2 regions of the Photobacterium sp. GB-72 genome follow, and region 2 is predicted to be linked to the other one. Evidence: riboswitches for the same ligand, from Rfam matches in the RefSeq annotation. Region 2 holds a riboswitch; the other holds the start of a gene.
The links. A riboswitch is a leader RNA that binds a small molecule or an ion and turns the genes downstream of it on or off. The one in region 2 is predicted to bind thiamine pyrophosphate.
Positions count from the first base shown of each region.

Region 1: another riboswitch for thiamine pyrophosphate. It lies ahead of thiB (thiamine ABC transporter substrate binding subunit); the one in region 2 lies ahead of thiD (bifunctional hydroxymethylpyrimidine kinase/phosphomethylpyrimidine kinase).

Region 1 covers NZ_PYNV01000016.1:69,380-75,495, reverse strand. Annotated here, with positions in the region: gene C9J40_RS16715 (PhoH family protein) at 1-38, shown strand, start outside; gene thiQ (thiamine ABC transporter ATP-binding protein) at 120-854, opposite strand; gene thiP (thiamine/thiamine pyrophosphate ABC transporter permease ThiP) at 841-2,451, opposite strand; gene thiB (thiamine ABC transporter substrate binding subunit) at 2,464-3,453, opposite strand; TPP riboswitch at 3,567-3,680, opposite strand; gene C9J40_RS16695 (DUF547 domain-containing protein) at 3,708-4,490, opposite strand; gene leuD (3-isopropylmalate dehydratase small subunit) at 4,631-5,233, opposite strand; gene leuC (3-isopropylmalate dehydratase large subunit) at 5,249-6,116, opposite strand, start outside.
Region 2 covers NZ_PYNV01000001.1:123,602-129,717, forward strand. Annotated here, with positions in the region: gene C9J40_RS00580 (sigma-54-dependent Fis family transcriptional regulator) at 1-1,321, opposite strand, end outside; TPP riboswitch at 1,586-1,686, shown strand; gene thiD (bifunctional hydroxymethylpyrimidine kinase/phosphomethylpyrimidine kinase) at 1,786-2,628, shown strand; gene C9J40_RS00590 (M66 family metalloprotease) at 2,713-5,973, opposite strand.

The sequences.
Region 1 (6,116 bases), on a different contig from region 2:
GAAGCCGTCTAGCGGAATTTGCCGAAGAAAATCTTTAATCACTAGCAAGAAGAATAAGAAAAGCGAGCACATTGGGTGCTCGCTTTTTTGTTTATATTGTTACTTATTGCATTCTTCGGTTATGTTTCTGGTAGGGTTAAACCGAGATAGTTTTTAAGCTCAGGTAATACGGGATTAGATAAAACATCACAGGTTTCTCCTACCGCTTTGATAGTACCTTCATTAATAAAAATACATTTATTGGCAATTTTTTCGGCATCTTCAGGACTATGAGTGATCATCAATACCGTCATATTACGCGTTGTGGCTAATTGCTTAACGAGGTTTAACATCTCCGTACGCAGTGAAGGGTCAAGGGCCGAAAATGGTTCATCAAGCAGTAGCAAAGGGCGCTCTCGTAATAAACATCGCGCTAATGCTACTCGCTGACGTTGCCCGCCAGAAAGCTGCTCAGGTAAACGCTCAAGATAGGTATCAATCCCCACTTGTTTCGCTGAATTAGTCACTCGCTGTTTTTGCTCTGCGGTAAGTTTAAGGTTTGGGTTGATACCTAACGCAATGTTTTCAAATACACTGAGGTGAGGAAATAAATTGTGCTCTTGAAATAACATCGAGAGTGGACGTTGCGCAGGCTCTAGCTGACAGATAGATTGGCTATTAACGGTGATCTCACCGCTATCAGGGACGAGAAAGCCAGCAATGAGTGCGAATAAGGTACTTTTACCTGCGCCACTTGGGCCAATGAGTGCAGCGATATCTCCCTGCTCAAGCTGAACATCAAAGCTCAACGCCATCGCAACCTCATTTTTGTGTTGAGGTAAGTAGGTATAGTTGAGTTGATTAATGTTTAGCATGATGAGCTCCTTGGCGATGGCGAGTAACAACAAGATACTCGACGGCACTAAATAAACCTAAGCTGAGTAACAGTAAAACCAGTGCAGCAACAGCAGCGGCATCCATTCGGTAACTGCCCATGAGTTCAAATAAATACAATGGCAGCGTTTGAAAGTCTTGACTGCCAAATAATGCAATCGCACCTAAATCCCCCAGTGATAAGACAAAGCTAATAGCGAGAGCTTGGGCAATAGGGGCACGTAATGCACGCCACTCAACCAAACGTAATCGCGATAGATGCGTCATCCCTAAACTGCGACATAACGGATTATATTGCTGCGCGAGGTGGAGCATTGGTTGACTTAATGTTTTGATTACATAGGGCAGTGCCATTAGGGCATTAACACAGACCACAACCCAAAACGCAGCACTGTAAGCATCAGTATATTGGCGCAGTAAAAGAAAAATACCAGTACTTAACACTAACCCAGGTGTCACTAAAATCACTGTGCCGATCATTTCAATCCCGTCAGCAGCCAGTTTTTTACGTGCTAAGCGTAAGCTACGACTCGTGATGAGGATCATGACGCCAAGACAAAATGCTAATAAGCAGGAAAATAGTGCGATATGGAGTGAGTTAGTGATTGCTGACCATAACTGCTTTTGTTCTAAGATATTAAATAATTGATGGTTAATACCCGATACAAAGACGGCTATGATCGGTGGTATAACAAACATTAACGCACAAATGATCCAGAATACATCCCAACATTTAGCGCGCCATGTATCGTTATAATTCACTACATTTTTGCTGATAGAGCCGTTGAGGGTGGAAAGCGGTTTAGCAAAACGTTGGGTAAAAAGTACTAATGAGCAGCAAAGTAGCATTTGCCATAAGGCTAAAATAGCCCCTGTCGCTAAATCAAAGTCATAACGCAACGCTTGATAAATGGCGAGCTCGATAGTGGTTGATTTAGGGCCACCGCCAAGCGACATGATCACGGCAAAGCTGGTAAAGCACAACATAAAGACTAAACCCGCGATATGCGGCAGTTGTTGGCGTAGTCGAGGCCATGCAATTAAGCGAAATTTACTCCAGCCAGTAATACCTAAATGCGCTGCAAGCTGATGTTGCTCTGCGGGGATACCATCGAGACTTTGCAGTAGAAAACGCACGGTCAGTGGCAGGTTTAAAAATACGTGAGCCAGTAAAATCCCGCTTAAACCGTAAATGTTTAATGGCGGTAAGCCTAGTATTTCTAGGTTATGGCTGATCAATCCACTTTTGCCATAAATCGATAATAACCCAAAAACAGCAACCAATACGGGCATCACGAGCGTCATCGCAAATAAACGTAATAGCAGAGCTTTTCCTACAAACTGCCGTCGTGAGAGTGCATAAGCAATCGGAATCGCTGGGATGATGCTAAATAGAGTCGACAAGATGGCTTGATAGAAGCTAAATCCTGTTACATGTCGCAGATAAGGATCATGCCATAGTGTTGATAGTTGCCAGTCGTTAGCTTGGCTGATTAAGGCGGTGAGCGCGGCAACAACAACAAGAGTGATCAGCCCGGCACTGATAATGCCGGGCAATAAGGTAATGCGTTTGTTCAAAGTCTTAAACCATTACTGAGTGAGGGCTTGCTGCCACTCTCGGATCCAGGCTTTGCGATGTGTTGCCACTTCGTCGGCACTAAATTCAAGTGCTTTGCTTGGTACGGTGAGTTCATCAAAACCTTTCGGTAGGCTTTGCTTTGTTACTGGATACATCCAGTTGTGGGTAGCAATTTGTGACTGAAAAGCATCACTTACAATAAATTGCATAAATTGATCGGCAAGTTTTGGATGTGGGCTATTTTTCATCTTCGCTGCCACTTCAACTTGCATATAATGGCCTTCTTTAAAGTTAGCCGCTTTGTACTGGTGCTTGTCTTCAGCAATGATGTGATAAGCTGGTGATGTGGTGTATGAAAGCACCATATCTGATTCGCCTTTTAAGAACATGTTATAGGCTTCAGACCAACCCTTAGTGACGGTCACGGTGTGTTTCGCTAGTTGCTGCCACATTTCAGGGGCTTTATCACCGTAGACCGATTTGATCCATAACATTAGACCTTGGCCAGGGGTTGAAGTACGAGGATCTTGATAGATAACGCTGATATTTTGATCTTTGATCAGAGCATCTAAACTCGCTGGTGGGTTTTTCAGTTTATCGCTGTCATACACAAAGGCAAAATAGCCGTAATCATAAGGGATGAAAGTATCATCACTCCAACCTTTAGGAAGCGTGAGCTTACTGGTATCAACATCACTTTTTGCTAATAGGCCGGTATTTTTCGCTTCTGTCATTAGGTTGTTATCTAGCCCTAATAACACATCTGCTTTACTGTTTTTCCCTTCAAGACGAACGCGATTTAAAATCGATACGCCATCTTCTAAAGAAACAAAATTGACCGTACAACCATTACATTGTTTTTCAAACGCTTTCTTTACTACAGGACCAGGACCCCAGTCGGAAGCAAAGGAGCTGTAGGTATAAACATTAAGAGTATTGTCTGAGGCGAAAGCTGAGCTTGCAACTAATGACAGAGAGATTAGGGGAAGAAGAGTGTTTATTTTTTTCACTATGCGCTCCGAGATGTCCTGCATCCTTGGGACAAAAATTGAAAGAGAGAGCGGCACAGGTTTGAGTGCTGTTGCATCATGCAATGGTCAGCGAGCTCGAAAGCATGTTCGAGCATCTCAATTCCTACGCCAGCATTACCTGGTTCAGGTTCAATGGGTCCTGCTATAAAGCACGTATGCCTAACAATCTCAGCCAAATGGCTCCCCAATGAGAACAAACTATTGTACCTGCAACTGTATCGAAGTTATAGCTTCTGATTAAGTTGCCAATTATAGATGTAATGGATCTGAGTGAATTGTAGGTTAGGCGTAATACGATAATGATTAAGGTGTTGTTGTAACTCAGTTAACGATCCAAAATCAGTTTGATACCAATCATAGATAGATGACAGTGTGATGCCATTTTTTGTTATTTTTATTGCTTTTTCACTATTAATAAAACGTGTTGCAGCTTGATCTAACTGGGAGTCTAATCGATCGCTATTAAACGCTTTAGGCAGTAAATCAGGACAACCAAGACTGGCACAGTTGACTGCGTAGTGGATCCTAGGATCTTGCCAGATAGGGCGTAAGATCCGATGTTCAATATCGTTTAAAGTTAGCTTTTTATTATTAATGGTAATAATGGTTTGATCCCATGGTCCAAAGCTAAATAAACCTCCCAATTTAGTGATTGATTTTACAGGGTAATTATCAATAATTAATTGAACGGTTAGGGCGTTATATAAATTAACCCAATAGGCAAATTGAACATCACGATTATAACGGTGAGGATTTTGGGCACTGAGTCGCTTAATATAAGTTGCTAGCTTTTGTTTATCTGCACTTGATACTTGGTTATAACGAAATAAGGTTTGATCCGGTTGAATGACAAGATATTTATCGAGTAGTTGCTGCCAATCTTGATGACTGATCTTGTTTGTGTTTTTAGGATCATGAGGTTGCCAATATGACCAGAGTTCGGATTTTGGCGCAGCAAAGATCGGCAGAGTGAATAACAGCAGCCAAGTGGCAATAACAATACGCATATTTTTCCTATTAATATAATAAGTAACAATATTGATTAAGACCGTAATAAGTATTGGCTAATTTCATTATCTTTTTGATATTTTAAATAAAAACGCCCTGTTTATATTAAACAGGGCGTCCGATTTCAGATGATGTACGATTACGCTAAGAAGCGAGGAATACGGTTTTCAAAGTCTGTAATTTTATCTTCGTGTTGCAGTGTCAAACCGATATTGTCTAAGCCATTTAATAGGCAGTGACGACGGAATTCATCAATTTCAAAGGTGTACTCTTTACCATCCGCACTGACGATCATTTTTTCAAGATCAACCGTGATCTGTGCGCCTTCATTTTCATCGACATACTTAAATAAAGTGTCAACGTCTTGCTCAGAGAGACGTACGGGCACCATTTGGTTATTGATCGAGTTACCATAGAAAATATCGGCAAAGCTTGGCGCAATCATAACTTGGATACCGTAATCAGCAAGCGCCCACGGTGCATGTTCACGAGAAGAGCCACAACCAAAGTTTTCACGCGCCAGTAAAATACTCGCGCCTTGGTAGCGAGGGGCGTTCATAATAAAGTCAGGGTTTGCCTGCTCGCCTGCATCATCTAGAAAACGCCAATCATGGAAAAGGTGCTTACCAAATCCAGTTCGAGTTACTTTCTGCAAAAACTGTTTTGGAATAATCGCATCGGTATCAATATTTGCCGTATCTAGCGGTACAACTAAACCTGTGTGTTGTTTAAAACCTGTCATGTTCAAATCCTTTTGTTACACCGATGCGGCATCTAGTTGGCGAATATCAACAAAATGTCCGGCACATGCCGCTGCTGCTGCCATGGCTGGGCTAACTAGATGAGTACGCCCATCACGACCTTGACGGCCTTCAAAGTTACGGTTACTGGTTGACGCACAACGCTCACCGGGACCTAAGCGATCGTTATTCATTGCCAGACACATTGAACAACCGGGTAGTCGCCATTCGAAGCCTGCTTCAATGAAGATTTTATCAAGCCCTTCTTTTTCAGCTTGTGCTTTCACTTGCTCTGAGCCAGGAACGACTAAAGCTTGTACGTTAGCGGCAACTTTACGCCCTTTGGCAATGGCTGCTGCTGCGCGCATATCTTCAATACGTGAGTTAGTGCATGAACCAATAAAGACTTTATCAACGGCAAAATCAGACAGGGCTTTGCCAGCTTCTAGTCCCATGTAAGCTAATGCTTTTTCTGCAGAGGCTTTTTCAACGGGATCGTTAAAGCTTTCAGGGGCAGGGATTGGCTCATCAACGGCAATCACTTGACCTGGGTTTGTTCCCCATGTCACTTGCGGCTTTATGTCTTTAGCATCGAGCGTTACAACGGCATCAAACTCGGCGTTTGGATCGGATTTCAATGATGTCCAGTATTCTACTGCGGCATCAAAGTCTGCGCCTTTCGGGGCAAATTCACGATCTTTAATATAATCAAAGGTCGTTTGATCCGGTGCAATTAAACCTGCTTTAGCGCCTAGTTCAATCGCCATATTACAAACGGTCATACGACCTTCCATTGTAAGGTCTGTGATTGCTTCGCCACAGAACTCAACCACATAGCCAGTACCGCCAGCTGCGGTTGTTTTACCAATGATGGCAAGGACGATG
Region 2 (6,116 bases):
TAAGGAACTTATCTTCAGCGGACGGTGTATTATCTAAGCTTAATGTGGCTTTTTCGATATCCGCTCGGCTTAGCTCTTTATTTTCAGACCACAGCGTAGCACGGTTTAACGTATTCCAAAGCTCACGAATATTACCCGGCCAGTGATGTGAAACGGTAAAATTTATTGCAGCATCGGAAATGTTTTTACTTTCAAACAGCGGATGCTTTTCCATCTGTTGATTGATGTCTGCCATGAACGTGGTAATGATGTCGGGAATATCTTCAGCGCGCTGCCTTAATGGCGGTAATGTGATAACGCCAACAGCGAGGCGATAAAATAAATCTTCACGAAACGTTTCATCAGACACCATACGAAATAAATCACGATGCGTCGCTGCGATTATCCGTACATCGATGGTGCGGGTAACGGTATCACCCACACGCGTGATCTCTTGTTGTTGTAACGCTCGTAATAGTTTGACTTGCACCACTAAAGGAAGCTCACCGACTTCATCTAAAAACAGTGTGCCGCCGTTTGCTTGCTCAAACAGTCCTTCATGATCACGCTCAGCTCCCGTGAAGGCTCCCTTTCTGTGACCAAATAAAATTGAATCGACGAGGTTTTCAGGTAGCGCACCGCAGTTGACGGCTTTAAATGGCTTTTGCTGTCGGAGGCTGGCTTGATGAATAGACTTTGCAAGTACCTCTTTACCCGTTCCGCTTTCACCTAATAATAATGCTGGTAGATCCGAATACGCTAAACGTTGCGCTTTTTTGACGGTTTCTTGCATTACTGCGGAGTTGGCGGTTATTGAGCTAAAAGCACCTTCATTTTTGGGGTGTTTAGAGACCAGTTGTGAAATCGCAGTAGATGAAGATTTCGCATACTCAGAGGCAAAATCTACCGGGATATCGACATTATTGATTTCCCCTTGTGGCGATGTTTGAACGAACTGACATTTAGCATTACCCTTGCCCAGCAGCACTGATACAACAGTCATGGCTGGGGTACCTGATGTCAGATTGATATACACCTGAGTCGCATCTGAGGAAACGTCACTCAATTGCTTTTGCATGACTTTCGTTATTGATAAATAATCAATCGGTGAAGTTAATCTGACACGTTTTATCTCTACTGATGTTTTAGAACGCCCAGCACATGCTAACTTTCTTTTTAACCAGTCCTTGTAGTCAAACCATTCGTCATCCCATGTACTCGCAAGAATAACGACACTATCAAGCATCGGCCCTCTAAGAGCGAGGGTTGCAATGGAAGCTGGTTTATCTAGCTTCATTTGATCTAAATCTGTTCTACCAAGCCAGCTAAGCAGAGTTGCCATTTTAACGTCCGTGATTTTAGTTTTGTTTATTTTAATCAATCTGATGCGGTAAAGGTGTGAGGTAATCTACAGTGTCTTAACCGAGCAGTTGCATAATACATAATATGTCAATGAAACTAATATTGTTTTTATTGCTCGGGTTCTTTGTCGGGGAATGATTATTTCACCTGACCATTACATCTTTGGTTTTTATCTAACATGAATGCTGATGTAACCCCTTATTTTATAAGTACGTGACAACAAAACGTTTATCTATTAGGATTTGAGAGTTAGTCGGGGGGCATTACGCTGAGATCACAATTTAAGTGGGACCCGTTGAACCTGAACCAGTTAACACTGGCGGAGGGAACTAAATAAACAATATCCGTATTGTTTAGCCAAGTTATCACTGGATCTCATCACTTCACATCAACCGATCCTTTCAGACTTGGCACCGGTTCCTAACGCGTAATTAGGAATCTGTTATGTCATCACACACCAATAATACATCCCATGTTACAACGCCTATCGTTTTAACTATTGCTGGCTCTGACAGTAGTGGTGGCGCGGGTATTCAAGCCGATATCAAAGCTATTTCAGCAACTGGTGGCTATGCTTGTTCGGTGATCACTGCAATTACGGCGCAAAACACCCAAGGTGTTAGTGGTATTCTTCCTATTCCTCTTGTGATGATAGAACAACAGTTAGATGCTGTTTTTACCGATCTCAACATTCAGGCCGTTAAAATAGGCATGCTTGCCGATAGTGACATCATCACGCTGGTTGCGAACAAAATAAAAGAGTACAAGCCACGCTATCTTGTGATTGATCCCGTTATGGTTGCCACCAGTGGTGACTTATTATTACAACAGTCAGCCATTAGTACATTAAAGCAAAAACTACTTCCATTAGCTGATCTCATCACGCCTAATTTAACTGAAGCCGCTGCGCTGACAAACAGCGAGATCCCACACAATCATACGGATATGTTGGGATTAGTCAGCAAACTGCGTGACATACAAACAAAAGCCATACTGCTTAAAGGTGGGCACCTAGAAAGTGATTCAGAAAGTAATGATTTATTAATATTAAGTGACGATATTATCGAGCTAAAAACAAAACGTATTGATACCCACAATACCCATGGTACTGGCTGTACCCTCTCTTCAGCTATTGCTTCTTACCTTGCTCAAGGTTATTCGATCGAACAAGCAACACAACGTGGCAAAGAATATATTACCTCTGCCATTTCAGCGGCTGATCAGCTCAATATCGGTAGTGGTCATGGTCCTGTTAATCATTTTTTTACACAGGATCAAAATAGCTAACAAGACATGAAACATCACGCAACATGATATAAAAAAGCGGTGATTTAACTCACCGCTTTGATTTATATAGTAAATATTATGTGATTACAGTTTTGTCCAAGCATCTTGCCAATAAGCACTGCTTGCTGGGGCATAAGAAGCACTTGAGCACCAACCTGAATTAGGCCACGGTTTACATTGGTATAACTGCTCATCGCTAGCACGAACAATATCCCCTTGTTGGTAAACTGTGCCCGCTTGATACGTTGGATATTCTCCCGGCGCAGGTGGCGTCACTTCTGGTTTGACTGAGGTACAACCTTCGGTTGCAATTTGTTTCCAAACACCCCACTCACCCGTTGTTCCCGGCTCTTCACCTTTTGTCCACCAACCTGCTAGCCATACCACACCGTTGTGGCTGACTTCATCTCCTGCAACATAAATACTTTGTGCACTCCATGTGTTTTCGCACACTGCGCTACCTTCAACCGTCACAACACGTTGCGCTTCTGTGGTTTGTTGTGCGCTGTCAGTAATACGGTAATTCAAAGTGTAGTTACCAGCTAGGCTCGTATTGACTTCACCTTTGATAATAATATTGGCCGTTATGTCGCCATCTTCTGCATCTTTTGCGGTAATACCTGTTTTTGCATCAAAGGTATCACCGAGTTGAATAGTCGTATCGCTAATCCCTTCTAACACAGGTTTTGCACTAAACACTTCAACTTTACGCGCAACAACAGATTCACTTAAAGCACTGTCATAAGCTTTGTAAGTTAGCGTGTAATGACCCACTTTATTGGTATCAACAGTACCTTCAACCACGATAGAGGCAGTGACATCACCATCGTAATCATCTGTCGCTGTTACTCCTGCAAGTGGCGCAAATAAATCACCATGTGCAACAACAATATCGTCAACACCTGTGATAACGGGTGCTTTTCCTGCCTCCGTTGTCACAATACTTGCTTTTAACGACGCTTTTGCCGGCACTATATCCATTGTATTTAATACTTCACCACCACAGCTAACTTCTGCGCGGTATGGTTTCAGTGCACTTTCAATATTGATGTGAAAACGGTTCATGTGACCATCTTGCAAACGACGGTTATACAGGTTAAACGTTTTGGTGCCACCGTTTTGCGTCAACACATCCAACTGACATGTTGAAGCCGTGAAGTTATCAAGGTAAACATTACCGTATGCACCATGCAGAGCTGGGTAGATGTAGCTTGGTAGTGTTTTCTGTGGATCGTAATACCCTACCAAGGTTGTTACCTGTACGCCTTGCTTGTATGGGATAAGATCAATATTACCGCCCAGTGTTGAGTTTTCTTCTAATACCCACTGTCCATTGGCGTAAGTGAACGCATATTTTTTGTCACGCTCTAATGTAAAACTTTGATCATTATAATGAATATTGGTATTCCATAGCGATGTCACTTGAACAAGTGCTGTTTTACCTTCAAACGCTATATCGCTTGGCAGGTGAACATTACCAATCCATGCGTGGTTTTTCACTAAGACATAAACAAGATCATTTTTTTCAAATAGCTCATAAAACTTGTGACTTTCTGGACCAAATTCATCAGGCCCTAAGCTTTCATTCGGACTAACAACAACAGAGATCGCTAAATCATCAACCACTGAATGCGTCCATGGCTTCATCACTTGTTCTACATGATCCCACTTGCTATAACCTGTTGGGGACTCTGGATCAAAATTCGCTTTATTTTCTACGAAATCTTGAAACACACTCAGCTCATACGGTGCATGTAATGTGTATGCATTGTATTTAGGGTAAAGCGGTTGACCGCCAGACATGGTACCAAAACCAAAACTGTGTCCTTCAAAAGGTGCAACACATTCCCCTTCGTAGCATGACTCTTGATTCGTCACCCCTTTAGTGAAATTAGGAATAAAGATATTTTTATAAACATCCCACCCCCATGTAGAGTTCACTTCAGTAGAACTTTTGTGAATTGCTCCCGTAAAGCCACCAGGATAATGTGCACCGACTCCTAATTCGTGACCTACTTCATGACTAAATTCGTTACCCGTTGAACTCACGACAGAAGCTACACCTGCGTAAGAGCCCAACATACCGTGTGCAATTAAACCATCAGTATAATTACCAATTGAGTTATTCACAGTCACTTGCGTTGCATGGTATGGCGCTTCAATGTTCCACTGACTTGCAGGACGTACTTTTGATGAATTCACACCATAGTTAGCACTGTTAATACCTGAAGAGATCAGTTCACGTGCAATACGGTAATGTGAATCACTGCCGTAACCGTCTGCATCACTAGGATCAACACCTTGAAGTAAGCGACCATCAGGCAAAATGATCTCTTTAAGATGTACTGATTCATAAGGGTTAACAATCAATTTACTGATCTGAAGACTTTGGAAATACTGACGGTGTAATTCTGGATCATCGATAAAGATAAATTGATCTCTTGGCTCTGTTAATAAACCAATATCGATTGCATTTAAGATCATACTGGTATTAGCACCGATCTTAATATCTGAAACCGTCCCTTCTTTCTTATTTCCACTGGTGAAAGTTAAGCGTAAACCCAGTTTAACGGCTTCTGCTGGAAGTACGGCAGAGTAAGCTTTATCGCTATATGAAATTCGGCTGATTGCCATATCCGACTCACCATACCAAACACCATCAATATTCTGATAGGTAAATTGGTTACCACGGCTGATCGTATCTCTGCCTTGTGTATATTCAATTTGAGAGTTGTAGCCAGCATCTGAAATAAATGTGATCTTCTTATTATTAAAGCTTTTATCATCAGGCAAAATAAAATGCCCCGCCCAATGACCATCTCCAGTTTTAACTAAAACTGTATCGTGCTGATCAAGTAGTGCTTTAAAATGTGTTGTACCCGCTTCGCCAGAGATGTCATGAAGATCGCTATTGCTAGTAATAGTTAGAGAGAACTGCGATGGCTTCGTTATCTCAACATACTTGTCAAGCTTACCCGCCACTTGTGGCAACTGTTGTGGTTGACGCATCACCGTGTGATAAACCACGTCGTTTTGTTTATTTTTAGCAGTAACAGTGACAACTTCGTCTTGCTCTAACATATCTGCGTGAGGTTCAAACAGCACCAATGTACGACGAAGAGAAACAAGATGTGGTTGGCGATCATTTTCAATCTTATTGCTCGTTTGCATGATCACGCTTTGAGCAACACTAACACTACCTTGCAGTGTGCCTTGAGTGTCTGATGGCAACGCTTTTTTATTAAAATAAAGTGTTTCTGGTACTGTGGATCCGATTGTTTCTGCTTGTCCATATTGCGCCATAAGCAATACTGGCAATAGGCTGACTAAATACTTCTTTTTCATTATTTTCGCACAATGTTAATAATATGTATTTGGCGAAATATAAACAATAACAATACAATTTAGAATTAATTTATCTATTTGATTTGTAATAATTTATTATTAGATAAACCGTCAAAAACACCACTTGATAAACACTGTTTTCT